2 regions of the Sphingomonas sp. BK036 genome follow, and region 2 is predicted to be linked to the other one. Evidence: predicted binding sites of a transcription regulator. Region 2 holds the regulator's gene; the other holds the start of a gene.

Region 1 (7,206 bases), on a different contig from region 2:
GTGACCACCGCGCTGCTGCCGACGTTCAGGTCGCGTGCGATCGTCGGCAGCGCGACGGTGGCGATGCCGCCATCGATGATCGTCAGCGCGGTGCCCGCCGAGATCGCGGCGATGGCGATGAAACGGCGGGGTTTGGGCAGGCCGTCGGCGGCCGATATCTGGTCCGGTTGCATTGCGCCCCGCGATAGACCCCGGCATGTAGCACGCCAAGCAAATCAGGGAGATACGGTGATGCGGGTTCTGGCTTCGATGCTGGCGGCGACGATACTCAGCGGGGGCGCCGGCCTTGCGAGCGGCACCGCGCTTGCCCAAGTCGCACCGATGACACAGACGAACACCGCCGCCGACCCCTATATCTGGCTCGAGGACAAGGATGGCACCAAGCCGCTCGCCTGGGTCGAGGCGGAGAATGCGAAGACGCTCCCGCGGCTCCAGAACGATCCGCGCTACAAGACCTTCTACGCCGAGGCGCTGGCAATCGCGTCGGCGAAGGATCGCATTCCGATGCCGAACCAGATGTTCGGGCGGATCTACAATTTCTGGCGCGATGCCGATCATCCGCACGGTCTGTGGCGCTGGACGAGCGCGGCCGACTATGCGTCGGCCACGCCGCACTGGACGACCGCGCTCGACCTCGACGCGCTCGGCAAGGCCGAGGGCAAGCAGTGGGTGTGGAAGGGGGCGACCTGCCTCGAGCCCGAGCAGCGGCTGTGCCTCGTCGCGCTGTCGGAAGGCGGCGAGGATGCGGTGACCTATCGCGAATTCGATCTGCAGACGGGTGCGTTCGTCGCCAACGGGTTCACGCTGCCCAAGTCGAAGCAGGATGCGACCTGGGTCGACAAGGATACGCTGCTGGTCGCGCGCGACTGGGGGGCGGGGACGACGACGCAGTCGGGCTATGCGTTCGTGATGAAGCAGTTGAAGCGGGGACAGCCGCTCGACGCCGCGACCGAGGTGTATCGGGGGGCTGCGACCGACCAGGGCGGTACGGCGGCGAACGTGCTGACGGACGAGAAGGGCAACCGCCTGATCGTGATCCAGCGCCGGAAAACCTTCTTCGGTGCTGACAAGCTGGTGTGGACACCAGCCGGCGCGCGACCGCTCGCCTTGCCCGACCGGACGTTCCCGGCGGGGATGATCGACGGGCAGGTGATCTTCTCGACGAGCGATCCCTGGGGCAAGATTCCCGAGGGCGCGATCGCGTCGGCACCGCTTGCCGAGGTGGAAAAGGGGGCGATCAACCCGACGATCGTGTTCGCGCCGGGGCCGCGCCAGTCGGTCGACGGCATGGGGCTGACGAAATCGAAGCTTGTGCTGGTGGTGTCGGACAATGTCCGCGGCCGCGCGTCGGTCTATACGCACGGCGCGGGGGGCTGGACCGCCAAGCCGATCGCTTTGCCCGACAACGCCTCGATCGACGTCGCGAGCACGACCGATCGTAGCGACGACGCCTATCTGACGGTGACGGGGTTCCTGACGCCGACGTCGCTCTATGCGCTCGATGCGGCGTCCGGCGCTGCACCCAAGCCGATCAAAACGCTGCCGCCGAAGTTCGATGCGTCGAACGACGTGGTCGAGCAGTTCGAGGCGACCTCGACCGACGGGACGAAGGTGCCGTATTTCGTTGTCCAAAAGAAGGGCATTACGCTCGACGGGACCACGCCGACGATCATGACCGCTTATGGCGGCTTCGAGGTGTCGATGACGCCGAGCTATTCGGGGAGCACCGGCAAGCTGTGGCTGGAACGCGGCGGCAGCTACGTGCTCGCCAACATCCGCGGCGGCGGCGAGTTCGGGCCGAAATGGCACGACGCGGGCCGCAAGACGAAGCGGCAGGTGATCTATGACGACTTCGCCGCGGTCGCCAAGGACCTGTTCGCGCGCAAGCTGACGAGCCCGGCCAAGCTCGGCATCTATGGCGGGTCGAACGGCGGGCTGCTGATGGGCGTCGAGTTCAACCAGCATCCAGAGTTCTGGAAGGCGGTGACGATCCAGGTGCCGCTGCTCGACATGATCCGCTACGAGGGGATCGCGGCGGGCGCGTCCTGGGTCGACGAATATGGATCGGTGAGCGTGCCCGAGGAAAAGGCGTTCCTCGAAAAGATCTCGCCCTATCAGAACATCAGGAAGGGCGTCGCCTATCCCGAGCCCTATATCTGGACGACGACCAAGGACGACCGCGTCGGGCCGCAGCATGCGCGCAAGTTCGCCGCGCGGTTGAAGGAATATGGCCTGCCGTATCTATATTATGAGGATACCGCGGGCGGGCATTCGGGCGATGCCGATATCGAGCAGGGGGCCCGGTTGCAGGCGTTGCAGATGACCTATTTCACGCAGAAGCTGGTCGGGCCGGCGAAGTAGGGGGCTGAGGAACCCCGTCATCCTGGACTTGATCCAGGATCCAGAGCCGCAAGGCTTAACGCCTGTGGCTCTGGATCCTGACTTTCGTCAGGATGACGGGGCGGGACGCCTCAGCGGCAGCGGACCTGGCTGTTGCTCTGGTCCACCGCGCGCCCGGCCAGGCCGCCCGCGGCCGCACCCAGCAGCGAGCCGACGATCCGCGAACGGCCGCCATCGATCACGTTGCCGAGGATACCGCCGCCAGCGGCGCCGATGATGAGCCCGGTCGTGCCGTCGTTGCGCTTGCAGTAATAGCGGCCATCCTGCCCGGCATAGACACGGTCGTTGGTCGCCAGCGTGCGCTCCTGATAGTTCGGCCCTGCGCGATAATAGCGCGAGGGGTCGTAATTGCCCTCGTCACGCTCGTCGGGATAGGCTTCCTGATACCCGCCGCTGCGATCGGGCGCCTGGCGATACCCGCCCTGCGGTGCATAGCCGCCGCGATTGCCGCGCACCGACTGGTAGCGATCGAATTCGGTACGGAAGATCTGCAGTTCGCTGTCGAGCCGCGCCTGGGCGGCGGCGAAGCGCGCATCGTCGGCACTGCTCTGTGCGACGGCTGGGGTGGCGACGGACAGGCAGGTGGCGGCGATCATCGCAGCCGTGCCGAGAAAACGCTTCATGATCAGGATCCTTTCAGGGTGTCACGACGAGGGCGGGCGGCAATATGCGACTGCCGCCCGCCCGATATCAACGGTCTATCTCAGCGGCAGATCTGCACGCGGCGGTGGTTGCGCCACTCGGTGCGGCAGCGACGGCTGTTGTTCCAGTTGCGACGGTCGTTGCCGCGGCCGCGATAGCGCCGGTCGTCATGGCGATCGCCACGATGATCGTTGCCGCGGAAACCGTGACGGTCGCCGCGATGATCGCCACGGGGACCGCCATGGGGGCCGCCACGAGGGCCATTGTCGTGCTGGCTATAGCCACGATCGCGCTGCGCTTCGGCCGGTGCGGCGGCGCCGAGGCCGAGAGTCGCAAAGGCGAGCCCTGCGGCGATGAGATGCGTAAACTTCATGGGACGTCCTCTCGAACCCGAGTATCGGGCTGCCACGCTGATACGGCTATCGAGAGACATGGTTCCTGAACGCGATTGTCGGCTCCCGTACAGGTACGCCGACGCGGGGGTATTAGGGCGTCAGCGTCACGAAGCTGTCCATCACGCGCTTGCGGCCCGATTGTTCGAAGTCGATCTCGAGCTTGTTGCCCTCGATCTCGGCGATGCTGCCATAGCCGAACTTCTGGTGGAACACGCGCATCCCGAGCGACAGGTCGTCGCGGCCCTTGTTGCCGAGGCTGATCGCGCTCGCGCGGCTTTCGACGACGCGCGCGGGTTTCGTCGAGAAGCCGCCGCCGGGCGTGGCCGCGCGCTGCCAGCCGGGGCCGCGGCCGGTGCCGCGCGCGACGTCAGCGAACGGGTCGGCGCGGTCGGACCAGTTGGCCTGCCACAGGCTCGCGCCGCCCGACATCGTCGTCTCGGTGTCGGTGTGTTCGGCGGGGAGTTCGGCGACGAAGCGCGAGGGGATCGACGAATTCCACTGGCCGTAGATGCGACGATTGGCGGCGTGGAGAATCACCGCCAGCCGCCGTGCGCGCGTGATCGCGACATAGGCGAGGCGGCGTTCCTCCTCGAGGCTCTTCACGCCGCCCTCGTCGAGCGAACGCTGTGACGGGAACAGCCCTTCTTCCCAGCCGACGCAGAAGACGGTGTCGTATTCGAGGCCCTTGGCGGCGTGGATCGTCATGATCGTGACCTGCGGATCCTGCGCGCCGCCCTCATTGTCCATGACCAGCGAGACATGTTCGAGGAACGCGCCGAGCGAAGCATACTCCTCCATCGCGCGGACGAGTTCGCTCAGATTCTCGAGCCGGCCGGTCGCCTCGACCGATTTCTCGGCCTGGTACATCGCGGTGTAGCCGCTCTCGTCGAGCAGCTGCCGCGCGAGTTCGGCGTGCGGCAGGGTGGTCGCCATGTCGCGCCAGCGGGCGATGTCGCCGACGAGGCGGCCGAGCGACTTCTTCGCCGCCCCGGTCAGCTCGTCGGTGTCGAGGATCCGCGCGGCGGCGGTGGTCAGCGGTGTGCCGGTGGCGCGCGCGAGCTGGTGGATGCGCGCGACCGCCTTGTCGCCGAGGCCGCGCTTGGGGACGTTGACGATGCGTTCGAAGGCGAGGTCGTCCGCGGGCTGGTTGACGACGCGGAGATAGGCGAGCGCGTCGCGGATCTCGGCGCGTTCGTAGAAGCGGAAGCCGCCGACGATCTTGTACGGCATGCCGATCGCGATGAAGCGATCCTCGAACTCGCGCGTCTGGTGCTGCGCGCGGACGAGGATCGCGATCTCGTCGAGCGATTTGCCCGAGCGGCGCACCGACTCGATCTCCTCGCCGACGCGGCGCGCTTCCTCGGGGCCGTCCCAGACGCCGATGACCTTGACCTTCTCGCCGACGTCGAGCTCGGTCCAGAGCTGCTTGCCGAGGCGGCCGCCATTGTTCGCGATCACGCCGCTCGCGGCGCCGAGGATGTGCGGCGTGCTGCGATAATTCTGTTCGAGCCGGATGACCTTCGCGCCTGGAAAGTCGCGCTCGAACTTCAGGATGTTCTCGACCTGCGCGCCGCGCCACGAATAGATCGACTGGTCGTCGTCGCCGACGCAGGCGATGTTCTTGCGCTCCTGCGCGAGCAGCCGCAGCCAGAGATACTGCGACGAGTTGGTGTCCTGATACTCGTCGACCATGATGTATTTGAAGCGCTGCTGATACTGCGCGAGCACGTCGCGGTGCGTCTTCAGGATGACGAGCATGTGCAGCAGCAGGTCGCCGAAATCGCACGCGTTGAGCGCGCGCAGCCGGGTCTGATATTGCTCGTAGAGCTCGCCGCCGCGGCCATTGGCGTAGCGCTCGCTCTCGCCCGCATCGATATCGGCGGGGACGAGGCCCTTGTTCTTCCACTGGTCGATCAGCCCGGCGAGGCTGCGCGTCGGGAAACGCTTCTCGTCGATGTCCGCGGCGAGGATGAGTTGCTTGAGCAACCGCAACTGGTCGTCGGTGTCGAGGATCGTGAAGTTCGATTGCAGCCCGACCAGCTCGGCATGGCGGCGTAGCATCTTGGCGGCGATCGCGTGGAAGGTGCCGAGCCAGGGCATGCCCTCGACCGCGTCGCCGACGAGTCGGCCGACCCGCTCGCGCATCTCGCGCGCGGCCTTGTTGGTGAAGGTGACGCTCAGGATCTCCGACGGCCAGGCCTTCTTGGTGAAGATCAGGTGCGCGAGTCGCGCGGTCAGCGCCGCGGTCTTGCCGGTGCCTGCGCCGGCGATGATCAGGACGGGGCCGTCGGTTGTCAGCACCGCCTCGCGCTGCGGCGGATTGAGGCCGCGGAGATAGGGGGGCTCTGCTTGCGGCGCGGACGTTTGGGCGATCTGGTTCACCGGTGAACAGGTAGGGAACGGGGCGCGGTGGGGCAAGCTTGGAAACGTCGCCGAACCGTCGCGTGGGCGTCATGATCCGCGACTAGGGGATGCGCAGCGACGTGGTTCGTCGTCGGAGACTCCGCACGCAGAACGGCGTCCCGATGCGCAAGCGCCGTCGCCCGCAGGCCAATGCCTGCGGACCGCAGGACCATATGAGGACCATCATCATGAAGATTTTCATCAGCGTCGCTTCGGCGGCGATCGTCGGCGCGTGCCTGTTCTCGACGGCCGCATCGGCAAGTCCCGTGCGTGAGCCCGTATCCGTACGCGTCTCGCATGCGGGGCTCGACCTGACCAGCGTCGCGGGGCGGACTCTGTTCCAGCGCCGGCTGCAATCGGCGATCGCCAAGGCGTGTGAGCCGCGCACGAGCGGTCTCGATGCGTTCGCCGACGCGCATCGCTGCCGCCAGGAGATGACCGCCGACGCGAGCGTCAAGATGGCCGCCCTCCTTCGTCGCGACGGCACGCAGCTTGCCAGCATCAACGGCGCGCGCTGACCTGTCGCGCTAGTCCGGGACATCGGCGTCGACCGATCCTTCCCCGCAAGGGGGAGGTGACTGGCGCATGCCAGACGGAGGGGGAGGGGAGCGTAACCTCGGTTGCGTGTCCGCCCCCTCCGTCGCCTTCGGCGCCACCTCCCCCTGGCGGGGGAGGATCGTTATGGGGGCGTCCCGAATCAGGCCTGTCGATCGCTTGATTTACATCTGTCATAAGATTGTCATCGTAAGGGCCGACTGCACCTCCATGGCTACCTCCACATTTGCACCCGACGCGCTGACGGCTGATTCGAGTGCTATCGCCTCGGCGCCGCGTACTGGCCCCAAGCTCGATCACGCGCTGCATCCGGCGGGGCGGTGGATATTCCTCGCCGTGCTGATCGGCGGGCTGGCCTATGCGGGGTTCAGCATCGCGTTCGACACCGCGCAGGTCGGCGAGAGCCTGGCGGGCGGTGCGTTCGCGTTCCTCGCGCTCGCGCTGCTGATCGCGCTCGGGTTCGAGTTCGTGAACGGCTTCCACGATACCGCCAACGCGGTGGCGACCGTCATCTACACGCATTCGATGCCCGCGCCGCTCGCGGTGGTGTGGTCGGGGTTCTTCAACTTCCTCGGCGTGATGCTGTCGTCGGGCGCGGTGGCATATTCGATCGTCACGTTGTTGCCGGTCGACCTGATCCTCAACGTCGGCAGCGTCGGCGGGTTCGCGATGATCTTCGCGCTGCTGCTCGCGGCGATCGTGTGGAACCTCGCGACCTGGGCGGTCGGCCTGCCCAATTCGTCGAGCCATGCGCTGATCGGCTCGATCCTCGGCGTCGGCCTTGCGAACCAGCTCATCCGCGGCGGCGCGG
Region 2 (7,206 bases):
AGCCTGCGGCGTCCCCGTCGCCAAGCACGGCAACCGCGCCGCCTCGAGCAAGGCCGGCGCCGCCGACACGCTCGAAGTGCTCGGCCTAGACATGGACCGCGCCGGCGCGACCGCCGAGGCGAGCCTCAACGACATCGGCATCGCCTTCCTGTTCGCCGCCAACCACCACCCGGCGATGAAGCGCATCACCCCGATCCGCCAGCGCATCGGCAAGCGCACGATCTTCAACCTGATGGGCCCGCTCGCCAACCCGGCCGGCACCACCCGCCAGCTGATCGGCATCGCGCGACCCGACTACGTGACGCTCTACGCCGATGCGCTCGAACAGCTCGGCACGCAGGCGGCGCTGGTCGTCTCGGGCGAAGAAGGCCTCGACGAACTGTCGGGCGCCGGCCCCAGCATCGTCGCCTCGGTCGGCAGCGTCTCGCTCCCCGCGCGCATCGCCCCCGAGGACGCCGGCCTCACCGCCCACGCCATCACCGACATCCGCGGCGGCGACGCGCATCACAATGCCGATGCTCTGCGCCGCCTGCTCAAGGGCGAGACGGGCGCGTACCGCGACGCCGTCCTGCTCAACGCCGCCGCTGCCTTGATGGTCGCCGGCACCATCCCCACCCTTGAGGACGGCGTCGCGAAAGCCGCCACCGCCCTCGACACCGGCAGCGCCGACGCGCTGCTCGCCCGCTGGATCGCCTACTGACATGACCATGCTCGACCGTATCCTCGAGACCAAGCGCGCCGAAGTCGCCGCACGCAAGGCCACCACCTCGCTCGCCGATATCGACGCCGGGATCGCGCGCATGTCGAAACCACGCGGCTTCCGCGCCGCGCTTGATGCGAAGCCCGGCTATGCGCTGGTCGCCGAGGTCAAGAAGGCGAGCCCCTCGAAGGGCCTGATCCGCGCCGACTTCGATCCGGTCGCGCACGCCCGCGCCTATGAAGCCGGCGGTGCCGCGTGCCTGTCGGTGCTGACCGACGAAAAATGGTTCCAGGGCGCCGACGCCTACCTGACCGCCGCGCGCGACGCCGTCTCCATCCCCGTCCTGCGCAAGGACTTCATGGTCGACCCATGGCAGTCGACGGAAGCGCGCGCGATCGGCGCCGACTGCATCCTCATCATCGTCGCCGCGCTCGACGACGTGCAGATGGCGGAGATCGAGGCGTCCGCGCTCGAATGCGGCATGGACGTCCTCGTCGAGGTCCATGACGCGCACGAAATGGAGCGCGCGCTCATGCTCGAGTCGCGGCTGATCGGCGTCAACAATCGCGACCTGCGCGACTTCACCGTCGACTTCAACCGCACCTACGAGCTGGTCAGCCGCGCGCCCAAGGAATGCACCTTCGTTGCCGAAAGCGGCCTCACCACGCGCGCAGAGCTCGACGCGATGGCCGAGCACGACATCCGCTGCTTCCTGATCGGCGAAGCGCTCATGCGCCAGGACGATGTCGAGGCCGCGACGCGGGCGCTGGTAGGATGACCGGCCTCACGCACATCGACGAAGCCGGCGCGGCACGGATGGTCGACGTCGGCGGCAAGGCGGTCACCGCGCGCGAAGCCGTCGCCTCGGGCCGGATCACCATGTCCGCCGAAGCCGCCGCCGCGATCGGCGCGGGCACGGCCAAGAAGGGCGACGTCCTCGCGGTCGCGCGCGTCGCCGGGATCATGGCGGCCAAGCGCACCAGCGACCTGATCCCGCTCTGTCACCCGCTCCCGCTGACCAAGGTCGAGATCGACCTGACCGTCGACGCAACCGGCGTCACCGCCACCGCCACCGCCTCGACCGAAGGCAAGACCGGTGTTGAAATGGAAGCGCTCACCGCCGCGACGGTCACGCTGTTGACGATCTACGACATGGCCAAAGCGATCGACAAGACGATGGTCCTCTCCGACATCCGCGTCCGCGCCAAATCAGGCGGCAAATCCGGCAACTGGACCGCCTGACAACCCCCTCTCCCCAAAGGGGAGAGGGAAAGACGCCAAAGGCGTCGAGGGTGAGGGCACGCCAAGCGCAGTGACCTCAATCACCCATAGCCCATTCGTGATCCTCGACGATCGTCGACTCCACCGGCCGCCCCGCCGCATCGAGCGAAGGGTCGTACCGAAACCGCTGCTCGATCAGCCGACACGTCAGGTCATCGAGTTCCCGGCTCCCGCTGGACCCGGTCACCCGACACCGCGTCACGCGACCATCGATCCCGACCACATACCGCACCGACACCCGCCCCCGGATCCCCGTCTCCGCCGCCTCGCGCGGATAGTCGGAGTCCTTTAGCCGCCCCTTGCGCCACTGCGGCGGCGTCTCCTCGCCACCTCCACCGTCGCCATCGCCAGACCCACCGCTCCCGGTGCCATTGCCGATCCCCCCGCTCCCGGTCCCCGGCCCACGCACGTCCGAAGCCCCGGCCGTCGCCTGCGCGCCCAGCCCGGCCTTCTCCGCCACCACCACCGGCGGCGGCACCACGATCGGCACGACCGGCGGCGGCGCCACGAGTTCGGTCGCCTTAGACTTGAGATTGGGCGGCGATGCAGCCCCCTCTGGCTTGCGGCTCGGCGACGGCCGCGGCTTGACCTTTTCGACCGGCGGCGGCGGCGGTGGCGGCGCCACCCCAAACACCTTCAACGCCTCCCCGACCGCCGCCGGCATCGGCACGACCAGCCCGTTGAGGAGCGCATAGCCAAGCATCCCCGGCAACACGACCGCCCCGATCGCTGCGCCGATCCTGTCTCTCGTCCGTGGCTGCGTTGCACTCATCCTATTGATCTGGTGCGTCATTGCGCACCAGAAAAGCCCCTCACCGCATGAACGCAAGCTGGCCAACGCCCCCACTACCTCCACCCCGGCGAAGGCCGGGGCCCAATTGGGAAGGCCCAAATACTAACGAGCGCCCTCCGCCCCACCCTGTTTCCCCGCGAAGGCGGGGACCCAGACTGGGCTCCCGCCTTCGCGGGAGAACAAGGAAGCAGGAGCTGACCTCGAATAGACCGGAACACCCCCCCACCCCAACAACACCTGTCCTACACACCAAACCGATGGCACAGCACGGAACATACCGCCCCACCCCCGCGCTTCCCCTACGACACCGCCCCAAACGGCGACCCGCCAAACACCTCCCAGCGTCTATACTTCCTATACTTCACTTTTCAGAACCGCCCGAAAACAGAGACTTACGCATGACCCTAGTCCCCGTCGCCGAAGCTCAGACCCGCCTCTTCGCCATGGCCCCCCGCGTCGGTCATGAGACCGTTCCCCTGCGCGACGCCGCCGGCCGCTGGGCCGCCGAGGATATCCTCGCCCGCCGCACCCAACCCGCCGCCGACCTGTCGGCAATGGACGGCTACGCGATCCGTTTCGTCGACCTCCCCGGCCCTTGGTCGGTCATCGGCGAAAGCGCCGCCGGCCGGCCCTTCACCGGCGCGGTCGGCGCAGGTGAGGCCACCCGCATCTTCACCGGCGCCGCAATCCCCGAGGGCGCCGACACCGTCATGGTCCAGGAAGAAGCCGAGCGCGACGGCGCCACGCTGATCCTCGCCGGCGAAGGTCCGCCGACGCTGGGCCGCAACACCCGCCGCAAGGGGCTCGACTTCTCGACCGGGACGCGTCTGATCGCGGCCGGCCAGCGTCTCAGCCCCGCGCGCATCGCCGTCGCCGCGACCGGCGGCCATGGCAGCCTCACCGTCAACCGCCGAGTCCGCGTCGCGGTTGCCGCCACCGGTGACGAACTCGTCCCGCCGGGCTCGACCACCGATGGCGTCGCGCTCCCCGAATCGAACGGCATCATGCTCGCCGCGATGCTCGCCGACATGCCGGTCGACGTCATCGACCTCGGCATCCTCCCCGACAATCTCGACGTCCTGCGCGACGCTTTCGCAAGCGTCGAGGCCGACCTGCTCGTCACCACCGGTGGCGCTTCGGTCGGCGACCACGACCTCGTCCGCCCGGCGATCGAGGCGGCGGGCGGAACGATTGATTTCTGGCGGATCGCGCTGCGCCCCGGCAAGCCGATGATGGCCGGCAGGATCTGCGACATGATGGTGCTCGGGCTTCCCGGCAATCCGGTCTCCGCATTCGTCACCGCGATCCTGTTCGTCAAACCCGTCGTCGCGCACATGGCGGGCGCAAGCGATCCGCTACCGCAGGCGACGCATGCGCTGCTCGGCGAAGACCTGCCCGCGAACAACGCGCGGACCGATTATCTCCGCGCCGAACTGCGTGACGGCAAGGCCTATGCCTCGACGATGCAGGACAGCTCGATGCTCCTGACGCTTGCCCGCTCGACCTGCCTGATAGTACGTCCCGGCAGCGCACCGGTGGCAAACACAGGCGAATCGGCGGAAATCCTCGTCATTGCGTAATGGCGGCGCTTGACGTCACCATTTATGTTCCATAGAAGTTCCTCGTCTGTTCCGGACGGAGAACCGCCATGCTCACGCGCAAGCAGCACGAACTCGTCTGCTTCATCAACGATCGCCTCAACGATACCGGTGTGTCACCGTCGTTCGAGGAAATGAAGGACGCGCTCGACCTGAAATCCAAGTCGGGCGTCCACCGTCTGATCAGCGCGCTCGAGGAGCGCAACTTCATCCGCCGCCTGCCGAACCGCGCGCGCGCGCTCGAAGTGCTGCGGATGCCGGAACGTCCGGAAAAGCCCGAGAAGAAGGTCGCGGCGAAGTCGTCGAACGTGAAGGCGGCGCCTGCTGCCGCCACGCCACAGCCCGCCAACGACGTCATCGAGATCCCGCTTCACGGTCGCATCGCCGCCGGTGTCCCGATCGAGGCGTTCGAAGGCAGCACGATGCTCGCCGTCCCCGCCGCGTTGCTGGGCACCGGCGAGCATTACGCGCTCGAGGTGTCGGGCGATTCGATGGTCGAGGCAGGTATCCTCGACGGCGACTATGCGCTCATCCGCCGCACCGATATCGCCCGCGATGGCGAGATCGTCGTGGCGTTGATCGAGGACAGCGAAGCCACGCTCAAGTTCTTCCGCCGCGAAGGCGCCATGGTCCGCCTCGACCCGGCCAACCGCGCCTACGACCCCCAGCGCTATGCGCCGGCGCAAGTCCGCGTCCAGGGCAAGCTGTCGGGCATCCTCCGCCGCTACGACTGAAACCGACGCGCCACCGGGGTGAAGCGCCGGGCCTGCCCAGGTCCGGCGCCTAGCGTCGGCGGATCGCGCCACGGATGACGGTCACCCGGCGACAGGATGGTCTCCACCCGGCCAGATCCCAACGTCACCGCCACCCCCCCGGTCCGCCGCAGGATATTTCGGTCGAGCCGCAACCATCGCGGCGTGCAGCGCCTCGGCAGGTTCCGCTCGCTGACGACGATATCGGCGATCCGGCACGCGGCGAGCAGCTGGTCGATCGGCACCATATACGCACTCCGCGTCGCAAGAACCCGCCACGTCCGCCCGCCCCCGGCGATATCGGTCACGCAAAGATCCCGGCTGCACCGCGCGTCGGGCTGGTCGGCCAGGAACAACGGTTCGCCGTCGACCCCGCCATTTTCCGCCAGCGTGGCGCGCGTATAGTCCCCCGCCCGGTCCCGCAGCATCGCCAGTCCCGCCGCCGTCCGCACCGCGACATGCCGCCCGTCTCCCGTCACCAGAATGTCCGGCGGCGGTGTCGTCAGCGCCCAGATCGCCCCCACCGCCAACGGCACGCCGCCTAGCCGCCGCCACCGCGTCCGCCACAGCGCAATCCAGATCCCACCAACGACCATCAACGCAAACGTCGCAACTGGCATCGCCGGCAAGGCCCGCACCGACCCCGGCGCATCGGCCACGCGGTGCGCAAGCCACAACAGCGCATCGAGCGACGTCTGCACCATCCACCAGACCGGTGCGCCCATCCCCCCGGCATCGAGCAGCAACGCCAGCGCCTCGAGCGGCATGACGACGAACGTCGTCAGCGGGATCGCCACGATGTTGGCGAACGCACCGTACAAACCCGATTTGTGAAAATGAAAGACCGCGATCGGCATCAGCGCGACCTCCACCAACAGCCCGGTCAGCAGCAGCGACGCCACCCCGCGCCCCAGCTTCCGGACGCGCCCCTCGTCATGCGCGCCGAAAAAGGTCCGGATCGCCGGATGTTCGTGAAACGCCATGATCGCCGTGATCGCAGCAAACGAAAGCTGGAAACTCGGCCCAGCCGCGGATTCGGGCAGCACGAGCATGACGCACATCGCGCCCGTCGCCACGAGCCGCAACGTCATCGCCTCCCGCCCCATCGCCAACGCCACCAACACCAGCAGCGCGGCGACGCACGAGCGGATCGTCGGCACCTGACTTCCGGTCAGCAAGGTATAGCCGATCGCCGCCGCCGCCCCCGCCAGCGCCGCGATCACCGGCAACCGAGCATGCAGCGCCAGCCACGGACTGAGCGCGAACAGCCGCATCACGATCAGCATCGTCGCCGCCACCGCCGCGGTGATGTGCAACCCGCTGACCGACAGCAGATGCGCCAGCCCCGCCCGCCGCATCGCCTCCGAATCGTCCTCGCTGATCGCGCCGACGTCACCCGTCGCGAGCGCTGCGGCGATACCGCCGGCGCTACCCTCCAGCCGGCTGACGATATGCCGCGAAAGCGCGACTCGGATACCCGCGCCCGATCCGCTCGCTACCGTCACGACGACCGGGGCAAACCCCCGCCCCGTCGCGCCGATCCCGCTGAACCACGCGACGCGCGCGAAATCATAGGCGCCGGGCACCGCCGGCAGGGGCGGCGGCATGAGCCGCGCGCGCAGCCGGACGATCGCGCCCGTCCCAAGCCCGCCCGGCGCATCCCGCTCCGCCAGATTGACGCGGATCCGGTGCGGCAAGACGACGGCTTGCCCCGCGCTGTCCGCCCCCTCCCCGACCGGCAACAGCGTCAGCCGCACGAGCTTGCGCGCCACCAAGGGTTCGATCACCTCGACCTTGGCGGAAAAGCTGGCGATCGTAGGGCCACCAAGTACGGGCGCCGCAACCGTTTCTGCGCGAAACCAGATCAGCCCCAGCCCCAGCGCCCCCGCCGCCATGCCGAGGGCAACAACCCGCGCCGCGCGACTACCGCGCCCGGTCGCAATACAAGCGAGCCCGATCGCGAGCATCCCCAGGATTGCCGAGCGCCATGCCGCCGCATCGGGCAGCGCGAACCAGAGCGCGATGCCGCCGCCCAGCATCACCGGCAGCCACAATACGAGTTGGTCGCGCTCCGCCTCCAGC

What was found. Region 2 encodes LexA, which represses DNA repair genes until DNA is damaged. Its sites were predicted from a motif close to GTTCCNCNCTTGTTCT; they were not measured.
Region 1: the regulator LexA is predicted to act here: its motif matches at 5,823-5,838, upstream of EV283_RS00855 (UvrD-helicase domain-containing protein).

What each region holds. Positions count from the first base shown of each region.
Region 1 is NZ_SGXR01000003.1:147,200-154,405, reverse strand. It holds gene EV283_RS00875 (MFS transporter) at 1-173, opposite strand, end outside; gene EV283_RS00870 (prolyl oligopeptidase family serine peptidase) at 232-2,361, shown strand; gene EV283_RS00865 (glycine zipper 2TM domain-containing protein) at 2,472-3,023, opposite strand; gene EV283_RS00860 (hypothetical protein) at 3,104-3,415, opposite strand; gene EV283_RS00855 (UvrD-helicase domain-containing protein) at 3,528-5,810, opposite strand; gene EV283_RS00850 (UrcA family protein) at 6,029-6,358, shown strand; gene EV283_RS00845 (inorganic phosphate transporter) at 6,606-7,206, shown strand, end outside.
Region 2 is NZ_SGXR01000004.1:627,396-634,601, reverse strand. It holds gene trpD (anthranilate phosphoribosyltransferase) at 1-700, shown strand, start outside; gene trpC (indole-3-glycerol phosphate synthase TrpC) at 702-1,478, shown strand; gene moaC (cyclic pyranopterin monophosphate synthase MoaC) at 1,475-1,942, shown strand; gene EV283_RS10055 (energy transducer TonB) at 2,019-2,753, opposite strand; gene EV283_RS10050 (molybdopterin molybdotransferase MoeA) at 3,173-4,354, shown strand; gene lexA (transcriptional repressor LexA) at 4,423-5,106, shown strand; gene EV283_RS10040 (ComEC/Rec2 family competence protein) at 5,097-7,206, opposite strand, start outside.